2 linked regions of the Sporosarcina pasteurii genome follow. The protein of the gene in region 1 interacts with the protein of each later gene in a pairwise test. Links are inferred from orthologs where the notes say so. Each region holds a gene or a part of one and is shown on either strand. Other genes may lie near its edges. The genes, in order: AB1H92_RS01760 and ndk.

Region 1 (9,736 bases):
AAAATCCACAACAAATGGTGCCACCGCCTGTCACAATACCAACCGGTAGGCCAACTGGATTGCCACAAGGTGAACAATCTTACATTGAAAACATTTTACGGCTAAACATCGGAAAGCCAGGCACTTTTCATTTCTCTTTCGCACACACACTTGAACAAACGTTGAACGTAAGAAATGTTGATGGTGTAGTGAAGGCAGCCGGGCGGGATCACGTCATCATTACAGAGACGTCTAGTGGGCACGATTTCCTTTTCCCGATGATTTACTTTGATTACGCTGAATTCTATGAAGAGATGGAATATTTCCCACAAACAATTGGAGAAAGAGAAATTTAAGTAGCCTCGTATAAACAAAAAGTACCCCTAATCGTTAACGATAACGATTGAGGGGTACTTTTTAGCGTGTAAGGTATGTAATTGCCGCTTTTAAGCGTTTTGCAGTTATATTTTACCCTTTTACCGCAGCAATAATTAACAAAATCCAACCGGCAATAAATAACACACCGCCAATTGGGGTAATGGCACCAAGCACGCCAACTCCTGACAAACTTAACGCATATAAACTTCCCGAGAAGATAATAATGCCCGCAAGCAGTAAATAACCTGCCCAATTTAGTTGTGGACTTGCTCCCCAAATAGAACTACTCGCTAAAATCCCAATCGCTAATAATCCAAGCGCATGAAACATTTGATATTGTACTGCCGTTTCCCAAATCTCCAAATATCTCTCTGACAATTTGTCCTTTAATCCGTGCGCACCGAATGCCCCGAGCATAACAGCAATGGCTGCATTGACCGCACCAGCGACAATAAAAAATGGCATCATAAAACCTACTTTCATATCATTGCTTTTATTTTCCCACTAAAAATCGAACAGTGAACTTCCATTTGCACCGTCTTCTTCAAGCGGCGCAGCCTCAAGCGAATTTAATGATTGCACTGGCTGCGCTTGTGGCGTTGCAATTTGGTTTGTGGCCATTTCATCATGAATTTCGTTTTTTCCGCCAAGTGCCACTTCAGTTAATGAACGAATTGCAGCAAGTGCTTCACGCATATCATTCGGATTATCTGCATGTTTTGCTTTCATTAATTGACGTTCCATCTCCTCGAATACACGATTATAGGAAATCATTTTTTTACATTCCCTTTCTTTCGCCTAAATTTTAAACAGTTCATTCCAGACGATCTTTTCACAACATTCGATGGCAATTCTCGCGTTTTAAAACCATACGCTTTACAACCGCGAGGATTTTGACGATCCCATGTGACGAAAAAAGATTCACATTGAAAACAATTGACCATCTTCTAACACCTCGTTTTCTCACACTCTACCACGACTCGTTCGAGAATTACAGAACATCACTTGTCTGACACCAGTTAATCGGCTTCTCACCCCAAGCTGTTAGCAGCTGATTTGTTTTTGAATACGGTTGACTCCCAAAAAATCCCCTGTGTGCACTTAAAGGGCTCGGATGAACCGACTCCACAACGGCATGTTTAGATAGGTTGATTAATTTCTTCTTCTCCCCAGCCGGTCTCCCCCATAAAATAAAAACTACTGGCTTTTCTCTTGCTGATAAATGTCGAATTACTGCGTCCGTAAACTGTTCCCATCCTTGTCTTCGGTGAGAATGCGCCTCTCCTTTACGAACGGTCAAGACTGTGTTTAACATCAGCACACCTTGTTTCGCCCAACCAGTTAGCGTTCCTGTTGTCGGTAATTCACACTTCATATCTGAAGCCAATTCTTTAAACATATTGCGTAAACTTGGCGGAATCCGAACGTCTGCGTTAACGGAAAAACTCAATCCGTGCGCTTGCCCTGGACCATGGTAGGGATCTTGTCCGAGTATGACAACTTTCACTTGATTAAAAGGCGTTAATTTAAAAGCAGTCCATATGTTGTCCATCGGTGGATACACAGTTTTTTCAGCATACTCTTTCTTTAAAAACTGTCTTAACAATTGATAATAAGGCTGTTCAAATTCAGCTTGAAGTAACGCGTCCCAATCATTGTTAAATATATTCCTTTGCACGTTGTATCACTCCTTAAATTGGATTGTCACATCGTACCCTGCCAAAGAAAACATTTCCTTTAGCGTCTTCTCAGCATTCCGTTCGGCCATTTGAAGCACACCTTGTCCAGTCGTTTCTTCTATAATTAGCCGCTTCGCTTCCTCGGCAAGTTCATAAGCTTCTTTAATATTGGCCTTCTCTCTAAATAACCCTTCATAAGAAAAAACCTCAACTTCATCAAAATAAATCTCCGCCCCACCTAAAAACTTAGCTCGTGGCAAGGTTAACGTTGCCGTTTTCTCTTTTTCATCAATAACAATATCCTTTTTGCTTAACTGACCTAAATGAACACCTGCTTTAACTGAACCAGGTATGACGACGAGCAATTGGCGTTTCGTGCCCGGCAAATTCAGCCCGATACTTTGACCAAAGACCGCATTATCCTGTCTTTCAATAATCACTTTCGTATAAGCCTCGGCAGTGGCCAGCTCATTTAAATTTTGAACCCTTTCCAGAAAGGCTCCTTTTTCTTCCGTAAAAGTACTGCCATTCTTTATAAAATAAAACGCTGCAATTGGCAACGTAATGACCATTAACAAAACGAGTACAGCAACAAGAAGAGCAGACTTTTTCCATGATGATAAAAAAAGCTTGCCGACACGCCAAAAGTTTGAAGGACGTTTCGGACGTTCCTTAGTTTCTTCCACAGTGACAGCTGTTTCTTCTTCGCTTGCTTTCAACTCTTTTAATAAACGTTCAATCTCGTCAATTTTTTCTTTATCTCGCATAATTCGACCTCCCTTACAGATAAAACAACTCTTTCCTATTTCTACAGTATAGCAAATTGATAGTTCCAACAACAAGAGAGTCATGATAAGATTGGGTTTAGGAGGGATGTCCGGCTATGAATATGCAAATGCGAGAAAAACTTAGAAACCTAACAACTGCTGCGAAAAATAGCGAACAAATCCCTGAACCCTCCAAAAAGTTCGGGATGTTCATTTTCTATCTATCTGCTGCCATTGGTGTCCTCGCAATTTTCGTCTTTGCGATCGCTTTATTCATTTACGGTCATCCAATCGGTGCATTTATCACCATTGCGATTGCACTATCTGTTACATATATGTTATACAAAATCCAATCTGCGGATGAACTCCCTTTAGATTGAATTGACCTACTATTCCATCTATACAGAACATGTTTTTCTAACTTATGATATCTTAGAAGTAGGTTGTATGATAAATTGAAGCCAAATTAAACAAAGGAGTTTTCTTCATGACATTAAAGAAAATCTTAACAATTGCTGGTTCAGACACATCAGGCGGCGCAGGCATTCAAGCTGACCTGAAAACTTTCCAAGAACATGGCACGTACGGCATGACTGCGTTAACAGTTGTTGTTACGATGGATCCGGCAACTTGGAGCCACAGTGTTTATTCACTTCCGATAGACGTCTTAAAATCTCAAATTAAAACAGCTGTTTCAACTGGCATCGACGCGATTAAAACAGGCATGTTGAGCACTGAAGAAGTAATTGCAACGGCGGGTAATGCCATCCGAGAATCAGAACTTTCAACGGTCGTGATTGACCCAGTGATGGTTTGTAAAGGGGAAGATGAAGTCCTCAATCCAGGAACGGTTGATGCGATGATCGAGCACCTCTTACCTCGTGCACTTGTTGTAACCCCTAATTTATTCGAAGCGGGTCAACTGGCAGGTACAGGAACGCCGAAATCTTTGGATGAAATGAAAGAAGCTGCGAAGAAAATTCACGCACATGGTGCCAAAAATGTATTCATTAAAGGCGGCAAAGGGTTAAAATCTGATACTGCTGCTGATTTATTATATGATGGACAGGCTTTCACGCTATATGAAGCAGAAAAAAGCGAAAACCATTATAACCACGGCGCAGGCTGCACAGTTGCAGCTGCAATTACAGCAAACCTTGCAAATGGCCTTGATGTCAAAGATGCTGTCGGCGAAGCCAAGAAATTCGTCACAGCAGCGATTGCCAACGGTTGGCAACTGAATGATTTCGTTGGCCCCGTCTACCACGGCGCAAAAAATAAATTCGGTGCCCCTGAAGTTACGTTGACTGAAGTTTAATGTAAAGCGTCTAGAACGGTTGGAGAAATCTTCAACCGTTTTTTTGCATATACTAATTCATCCATTCAAGCAGACGAATCGCAAAACCAAGCCCACATGGATATACTAAAGTATAATTGCTATTCTATTAGGAGGATTTTGCATGGACATTGTAAAAACGGAACATGTACAGGAAGTTATTTCATCCTTTGCAAATAAAGACGTATACATCCATTTGGAAACGACAAATGGTTCATACGCTAGTCATTTTAAAGAAGGATTTTTAAACGCAGGCGCGTTTATTCGTAACGTTGTCGTCAATTTTGAACTTGGTAAAATTGTGGGCGAATCCCCTCACCGTGTTGGCTTAAAGCTGCCGTCGGGTTGGGTGTATGCACAAGGCATTACACACTACCAAGTTGACGACTTAGGACGACTCTTATTAGCAGGTCTTGACGCGGATGGGAAACTTTCTGTTGCCTTGCACATTAGTGAAACACCTTTTACATATTAAGGAGGAAAAGACATGATTGAAAAAGAACGCCACGTGCTCATCATCCTGCCTCACCCAGACGATGAAGCGTTCGGCATTTCCGGTTCTATTGCAGCCTATCGTAAAATGGGTGTTCCTGTGACGTATGCATGTCTCACATTAGGAGAGATGGGCCGTAATCTAGGAAATCCACAGTTTGCCACCCGCGAAACGTTACCGGAAATTCGTAAAACCGAGCTACTCAAAGCTTGTGAAGCAATGGGACTAGACGACTTACGTATGATGGGACTTCGCGATAAAACACTTGAATTCGAAGATGACGAAGACATGGTTAAACTTGTTGAATCGTTAATTGAGGAGACAAACCCTTCCCTTGTCATTTCATTTTATCCCGGATTCTCTGTTCATCCAGATCACGAAGCAACTGCTCGCGCTGTCGTTCGTGCGATTCGACGAATGAAAGAAGAAGAAAGACCAAAGCTTTATGCGGTCGCCTTCGCAAATAATACGAAAGAAATTCTTGGCACGCCAGACATCATTCATGACGTAGAAGAAACGGTGGACCAGAAATTAGCCGCATTAAAAGCCCACATTTCTCAAACCGTTTGGATGATGAAAGAAACTGAAGCGAAACTTGCACAAAACGATCCTGAAATGATTAAATGGTTACGTTATGAGCGTTTCTATTCCTATAAATGGCATGCAGACTTTGAATAACTAACCGAAATGACTTATACGTTAGACCGTCCTATCGACTGTTTTTTTACAATCGATAGGACTTTTTTATTTTATCGTATGACATAAATACCCGTCATGAACCCGTATAGCCTGGCATATAACTATTATTATAGTCAGAACAGAGGAGCTTTCTATTCATTCATTATTCATCTTGGATATTATTCATTCATTTTCTCACTGTAAATTTGATTGAAAGATGTAAATCCTTGTTTACAAAGACATTAAAATAAGTTAATATGTATAAATATACATCCAGTTCATCATTTAGGAGAGAGAAAAATTGAAAAAACATAGTCTATCAACTTGGTTATCGTTTATCATCCCCTCTTTAATCGGGGTTATCTTATTTATGGTTCCTTTAAAGCTCACAGGCGATTGGAAAGTACCTATTGCAACGCTAGCAGACATCTTATCCAGTTTTGTCGCTCCAATCATGCCATGGACAGCAACAATTGCGTTAATCATTGCTGCGATTGGTTCTATCCTGTTTTTATTTATCAATACAGATGGAAAAGAGACAAATTTCTGGGTGAACTTATTCAACGTTTCCCTGTTTTGGGTAATTACACGTGTTATTGGCGCCATTTTCGCTATACTGGTTGTCCTTCAAATTGGACCAGAAGCAATTTGGAATGAAAATACAGGAGGTCTCCTACTTAGCGAAGACGGTCTTGTTACATTCCTCTTTACGATCTTCTTATTTGCAGGTTTATTATTACCACTTCTATTAAACTTTGGATTACTTGAGTTTTTTGGAACGATGATGGTAAAAGTCATGCGTCCGCTGTTCAAACTGCCAGGTCGTTCTGCGATCGACGCGTTAACTTCTTGGATTGGCGACGGAACAATTGGGGTTTTATTAACAAGTAAACAATATGAAGAAGGTCATTACACGAAAAAAGAAGCCGCTATTATTGGAACAACATTTTCAGTAGTTTCTATCACATTTTCTATTGTAATTATTGAAGAAGTAGGGCTCGGATCCTATTTCCTACCTTTCTACGGAACAGTCATTTTTACCGGGCTAATTCTAGCATTCATCATGCCAAGAATTTACCCACTTGGAAATAAAGAAGATGAATACATCGATGGACGCCCTTTTACTGGCGATGAAGAAAAGCTTCCTGAAGGGTATAGTTCAATTTCACACGGATTAGAAAATGCTTTGACGAAAGCAGAAGCAAACCGTTCATTCACTCGAACGGTTTCAGAAGGATTTAAAAACGTACTTGATATGTGGCTAGGGGTTATTCCAGTCGTTATGGCTTTTGGTACCATCGCACTTGTGTTAGCTGAATATACTTCCGTATTTACGTTTTTAGGTAAACCTTTTGAGCCGATTCTTGCGGTGTTGAATATTCCACAAGCTGCAGATGCAGCACAACTGATGGTTGTTGGATTTACGGATATGTTCCTCCCTGCGATTTTGGCAAATGGACTGATTACGTCTGAATTAACACTATTCGTTGTCGCAACTATTTCAGTTACCCAATTAATATTCATGGCTGAAGTCGGTGGACTCCTATTAGGCTCTAAAATCCCGGTGAATTTCCTTGATTTAGTGATCATTTTCCTATTACGTACACTAATCGCTTTACCGATTGTTGCCGGTATTGCCCATTTATTATTCTAAATTCAATTGACTCGACCTTATTTTTATACGGTCGAGTTTTTTGTTTTTAATTAAGGTATAAATCATTAAGTACTAACGAATAATCTAATATGACAATTAATTAAAACAAGTACTCAAAAATCCTAATACTGCCTTCACGACACACATTATTCACAGTTTACTAAAATAACACACGCGAATATTCTTATTGTGTGCACAATGAGATAATTTGATGTATACTATGTATAGATTCGTTAAGCGATGGAATAGATGAATCACGAAAGTAAACATATTAATAAATCTCACGTAACCCGAGTACTAGCAATCACCATGATTGTTACTACGATATTATATATAATCATTCGCTCACTACTCCCCCTTATGATGTAAATGACGCGAATAAAAAAGACTGAATCACTAGGATTCAGTCTTTTTATTAATTTAAAGCAAAATCTTACCGCATTGCGTTGAGTGTCGGTGCGTTTATTTGCCCAATTTTACTTTTAATTTTTCTAACATATCGACCGTCATCTTATCGAGGTCATATTTTGCTTTAAATCCCCATTCTTCAATAGCTGCCGATGGGTCGATGGCGTCTGGCCAACTATCTGCAATCGCTTGGCGAACTGGATCGACTTCATAAGCGATTTCAAAAGTCGGAATTTCTTTCTGAATAGCAGCTGCAATTTGGCTCGGTTCGAAACTCATTGCTGTAACGTTAAATGCGTTTCGATGCTTCAGTTTAGCAGGATCTGCTTCCAATAAATCGACGATTGCTTGTAAAGCATCTGGCATATACATCATATCCATGTAGGTACCTTCCGCAATATAAGAAGTATACTTTCCTTCTTCAAGCGCTTTATAATAAATATCTACAGCATAATCTGTCGTTCCGCCACCTGGTTTCGCAACATTTGAAATCAGCCCTGGGAAACGAACCCCACGCGTATCCAAACCAAATCTTTCGTAGTAATAATCACAGAGTAACTCACCAGATACTTTATTCACGCCGTACATTGTCGTTGGACGCTGTAAGGTATCTTGAGGTGTATTCTTTTTCGGCGTAGATGGACCAAATGCGCCAATTGAGCTAGGCGTGAAAAATTGTAAATTTAATTCGCGGGAGACTTCTAAAGCATTCAAGAGTCCACCCATATTTAAATTCCACGCAAATACTGGGTTTTTCTCGGCGGTCGCAGATAATAGTGCCGCCATATGCATCATTGTATCAGCACCGAAGTCCTGCGCTATTTTATGCATGCCCTTCGCATCCGTTACGTCTAAAATTTCAAAAGGACCTGATTCCGTTACATTTGATGCTACATGTCGAATATCCGTCGCTAAAACATTGTCAGCACCGTATTCAGAACGCAATTTCATTATTAACTCCGAACCAATTTGCCCAAGTGCACCTGTCACCATTATTTTCTTCATTGTACGACTCCTCACTTCACGGTCATTTGTCTATTTGGAGAGAACATTACTTTTTCAAGATTAACATAATCCTTCATTAACAACCTTCACTTATTATAAAATGTTCGTTCTAAAAACACAATTAGAACTTCCTCACCAAATTAATATCTATAATTGTCTATGAATCAATGTGATAATCCCTTTCCTACGATGCCGAAGTGGGTTACTTTTAATATTATTATCGTCCTCTATCTTATCTATACGGCTGGATGATCTGCCCCTATTATCTATAGAACAAAATTAGGTATCCACACCGATTGATTTAAAAAACAACGCGCAACAAACGACCTTTGGATATGCTTATGCTCTCGGTCACGGAAATGACCAGGATATTGACATTGCATTATAAAATTATGTATGTATTTGCCGATATTCGTGCGATTGTGTTGAGTACTTTAGCATGGGCGTTGCATTCTTCTCTGATAACGTTGAGTACTTTCCCATATGTGTTAATTACGGTAGTAACAGCCATCAAACTTTACCAACAAAAAAGCAGATGGAGAGAATCAATCATTCTCCATCTGCTTTATTTAAAGAGCAAATTGAATCGCCCTTTTTTATTTACTTAAGGATCCCTAGTTCTTTCCCTACTTTTTCATAAATCGCTAATGCTTCATCTAGCATTTCTTTCGTATGCGCAGCAGTTGGCATATTTCGTACGCGCCCAGTTCCTCTTGGGACGGTTGGGAATACGATTGCCTTTGCATAAACGCCTTCTTCCATGAGACGTTTTGAGAATTTCTGTGCCAACTTTTCTTCACCAATGATACATGGTGTAATTGGTGTTTCTGATTGACCAATATCAAAGCCTAGTTTTTTCAGACCTGCTTTTAAGTAGTCGCCGTTTTCCCAAAGTTTGTCATGGAGTTCTGTAGAATCCATAATCTTTTGGAGCGCACCTTGCGTAGCTGCAACGTCCGCTGGTGTTACTGCCGTTGAGAATAGGAATGGACGAGAACGTACTTTCAACCAGTCAATTAGGTTTTGTTTACCAGCTACATAGCCGCCAACAACCCCAACTGCTTTTGAAAGTGTCCCCATTTGCATATCGATTTCTTTTTCAAGCCCAAAATGCTTTACAGTTCCCTTTCCTTTCCCCATAACCCCCGAACCGTGTGCATCGTCTACATAGGTGATAAGGTCAAATTCTTTTGCAATTTCTACGATTTCTGGTAGGTTTGCGACGTTTCCATCCATTGAAAACACGCCATCTGTAATGTACATTACTTTTCCATACTCGCCAGATTCAGTTGCTTCTTTCGCTTTTGCACGTAAATCATCCATATCTTGATGCTTCACACGGATAATTTTTGCACCGGA
Region 2 (2,755 bases), 1.5 Mb from region 1 along the record:
TCGTAAAGATCTTAATTACATAGAAAAGGAACTTGAATGTTCCGTTGATTCGGCTTCCCCGATTATTCGGCAAGCTTCACTTCACCTATTACGCGCAGGAGGAAAACGAATCCGACCTATTTTTGTCTTGCTTGCTTCTGAATTCGGACAATTCTCTTTAGAGCGAGTTGCAAAGGTTGCGGTATCCCTTGAGCTTGTTCATATGGCTTCCCTCGTTCATGATGATGTCATCGATAATTCAGATATGAGAAGAGGGCATCCAACAGTTAAAGCGAAATGGAACAACCGGATTGCGATGTACACGGGTGACTATATATTTGCACAAGCACTTGTTTCAATTGCGGATATTAAAAATGCTGCAGTTCACCAATTACTTGCGAAAACGATGTTGGAGATTTGTGAAGGTGAAATTATACAAATAGAACATCAACGTGTTGTCAATCAAACGGTTCGCGATTATCTTCGCCGGATAAAGCGTAAAACTGCTTTACTATTATCATCGAGTTGTGAGCTAGGTGCTCTCGTATCGGGCGCAGAACCAGCTGTAGTAAACAAGCTAAGTCGATTTGGTTACTACGCGGGGATGTCGTTTCAAATAACTGATGATATTCTCGATCTCACTTCGACAGATGAAGAGCTTGGCAAGCCAGCTGGAAGTGATTTACTAAATGGTCATTTAACGTTGCCAATATTTTATCTGAAAGATGATCCAGCATTTCAACCCTATATGGAGCAAGCTTTCAGTGGCAACTTAACTGAACAAGCGAGAGAAGATATGTTAGCGTATGTCCGCAGTTCCGGGGCAATAGAAAAAGCTGCCGCGGTGAGTGACTTATATTTACAAAAAGCGAAACATGAAATTCGTGCACTCCCAGAAGGTAAAGCGAAGAAATCTTTTATTCAAATCGCTGAATTTATTGGTAAGCGTAATTATTAATAACCTAAATGCTTGAAAGAAGTATAAACCGATGATACGATTTACAAGGGGATTTCACCCTGTCAATGTACACATAATTAGAGGAGTGTTTTTAAATGGAAAGAACATTTTTAATGGTAAAACCAGACGGCGTTCAGCGCAACTTGATTGGCGACATTGTAAGCCGTTTTGAAAACAAAGGTTTCCAACTTGTTGGTGCGAAACTAATGCAAGTTACAGAAGAACTAGCACAACAACATTACGGAGAACATAAAGAACGTCCATTTTTCGGCGAACTAGTTGATTTCATCACATCTGGACCAGTTTTTGCAATGGTTTGGGAAGGTGAAAATGTTATTTCAACAGCACGTCTACTCGTTGGTGCAACAAATCCAACAGAATCAGCTCCAGGAACAATTCGCGGTGACTACGCAGTAACTGTAGGGAAAAATATCATCCACGGTTCTGACTCACCAGAATCTGCAGTTCGTGAAATTGGTCTTTTCTTCAAAGAAGAAGAACTTGTATCATACGACAAAACAATGTCTACTTGGATTATCTAATTCATTGAATAAAGCAGCCAAGCGGTTTCCGCACGGCTGTTTTTCTTATAATTAACGAAGACTTTTAGTGTAACGTTGCAACTAACGCTATTTCGAAGTCTTTTTTAATAAATTCATACTGGAACGTTGGCGATAATTGGAATGTGTCAAAGGGCCTATATGATGTGATGCAAGTAGAAGTTCCGTCTCATGATGACTCTTTTTACGATTTTAAACATCTTCATGAACATATTAAAAATTGCTCGGCAAACGCCGGGTTTTCTTTTATTCTTTCACAGAAAGAAGGGAGCATCATGCCGGATTATCAAACATTTATTGGAAATATTAAGCGTAAAACAGGGATTGATTTATCACTTTATAAAGAAGCGCAAATGAAAAGAAGGCTAACTTCGTTATATGAAAGAAAAGGGTATAAGGATTTTGCTACTTTTTATGATGCCATACATAATGATCGCGCGATATTAGATGAATTTTTAGATAGAATGACGATTAATGTCTCAGAGTTTTATCGAAACAAGGAACGTTGGGATACACTTGATCAAAAGATTTTCCCCCGACTGCTTACTAAAACGAAAAGACTGAAAATTTGGAGTGCGGCTTGTTCGACTGGGGAAGAGCCCTATTCGTTAGCGATGGTTCTCTCCTCACATATACCCCTTCGAGACATTTCTATCTTTGCGACAGATTTAGATGAAGGTGTTTTGGATCGTGCGGAGATTGCGCTTTATCCGGAGCGTGCTTTAAAAGATGTTCCGCGTAATGTTGTCAGCAATTATTTTGTCAATGAAGGCAATCATTATCAAGTAAAAGACGAGATAAAAAGAACCGTCACTTTTAAAAAACATAATTTATTAAAGGATCGGTATGACACTGGGTATGACTTAATCGTTTGCCGAAACGTCATGATTTATTTTACCGAAGGGGCAAAGGAAGAAATTTACATGAACTTTGCCAAAGCGTTAAAGCCTGGTGGCGTTTTATTTGTTGGAAGTACTGAACAAATTTTTAATCCAGCGAAATACGGATTTGAATCAATCGAAACATTTTTTTATAAAAAACTATAATTTACATATTGTTTTTGAATATTTTCAAAGATAAGTATAGTCGAAACTCAAACAATTTGGTATAGTGCTATGAAATAGGAATTAAAAAAGCGCAGTGCGTTGCCTAAATTGAGATAGGCATAAAACGAGCAAATCACGGACGCGCGATATACAAGAAAGTGAGGGAATGGGAATGAGATTTTTTACAGCAGGAGAATCACACGGACCTCAAT

The links.
Region 2: the proteins of AB1H92_RS01760 (region 1) and ndk interact in binary tests that used the Escherichia coli proteins (3 or more experiments, as listed by UniProt). The link is inferred for Sporosarcina pasteurii from one-to-one orthologs.

What each region holds. Positions count from the first base shown.
Region 1 is NZ_CP160452.1:367,975-377,710, reverse strand. Bases 193-3,048 are described here. They hold AB1H92_RS01760 (uracil-DNA glycosylase), read right to left. Parts: upstream 2,036-3,048; coding sequence 1,349-2,035; downstream 193-1,348. Other genes in these bases: AB1H92_RS01750 (hypothetical protein), read left to right, coding at 2,920-3,048; AB1H92_RS01755 (DUF4230 domain-containing protein), read right to left, coding at 2,042-2,803; AB1H92_RS01765 (YwdI family protein), read right to left, coding at 862-1,131; AB1H92_RS01770 (DUF423 domain-containing protein), read right to left, coding at 448-822; AB1H92_RS01775 (spore coat protein GerQ), read left to right, coding at 193-335. In the rest of the region: more of AB1H92_RS01775, read left to right, coding at 1-192; more of AB1H92_RS01750, read left to right, coding at 3,049-3,183; thiD (bifunctional hydroxymethylpyrimidine kinase/phosphomethylpyrimidine kinase), read left to right, coding at 3,291-4,121; AB1H92_RS01740 (YojF family protein), read left to right, coding at 4,264-4,614; bacillithiol biosynthesis deacetylase BshB2, read left to right, coding at 4,627-5,310; AB1H92_RS01730 (YjiH family protein), read left to right, coding at 5,612-6,964; AB1H92_RS01725 (L-threonine 3-dehydrogenase), read right to left, coding at 7,427-8,377; AB1H92_RS01720 (glycine C-acetyltransferase), read right to left, coding at 8,978-9,736. UniProt on the Escherichia coli protein: Excises uracil residues from the DNA which can arise as a result of misincorporation of dUMP residues by DNA polymerase or due to deamination of cytosine.
Region 2 is NZ_CP160452.1:1,859,447-1,862,201, reverse strand. What follows is about bases 53-2,755. They hold ndk (nucleoside-diphosphate kinase), read left to right. Parts: upstream 53-1,032; coding sequence 1,033-1,479; downstream 1,480-2,755. Other genes in these bases: aroC (chorismate synthase), read left to right, coding at 2,716-2,755; AB1H92_RS08660 (protein-glutamate O-methyltransferase CheR), read left to right, coding at 1,773-2,543; AB1H92_RS08670 (polyprenyl synthetase family protein), read left to right, coding at 53-937. Outside these bases: more of AB1H92_RS08670, read left to right, coding at 1-52. UniProt on the Escherichia coli protein: Major role in the synthesis of nucleoside triphosphates other than ATP. The ATP gamma phosphate is transferred to the NDP beta phosphate via a ping-pong mechanism, using a phosphorylated active-site intermediate.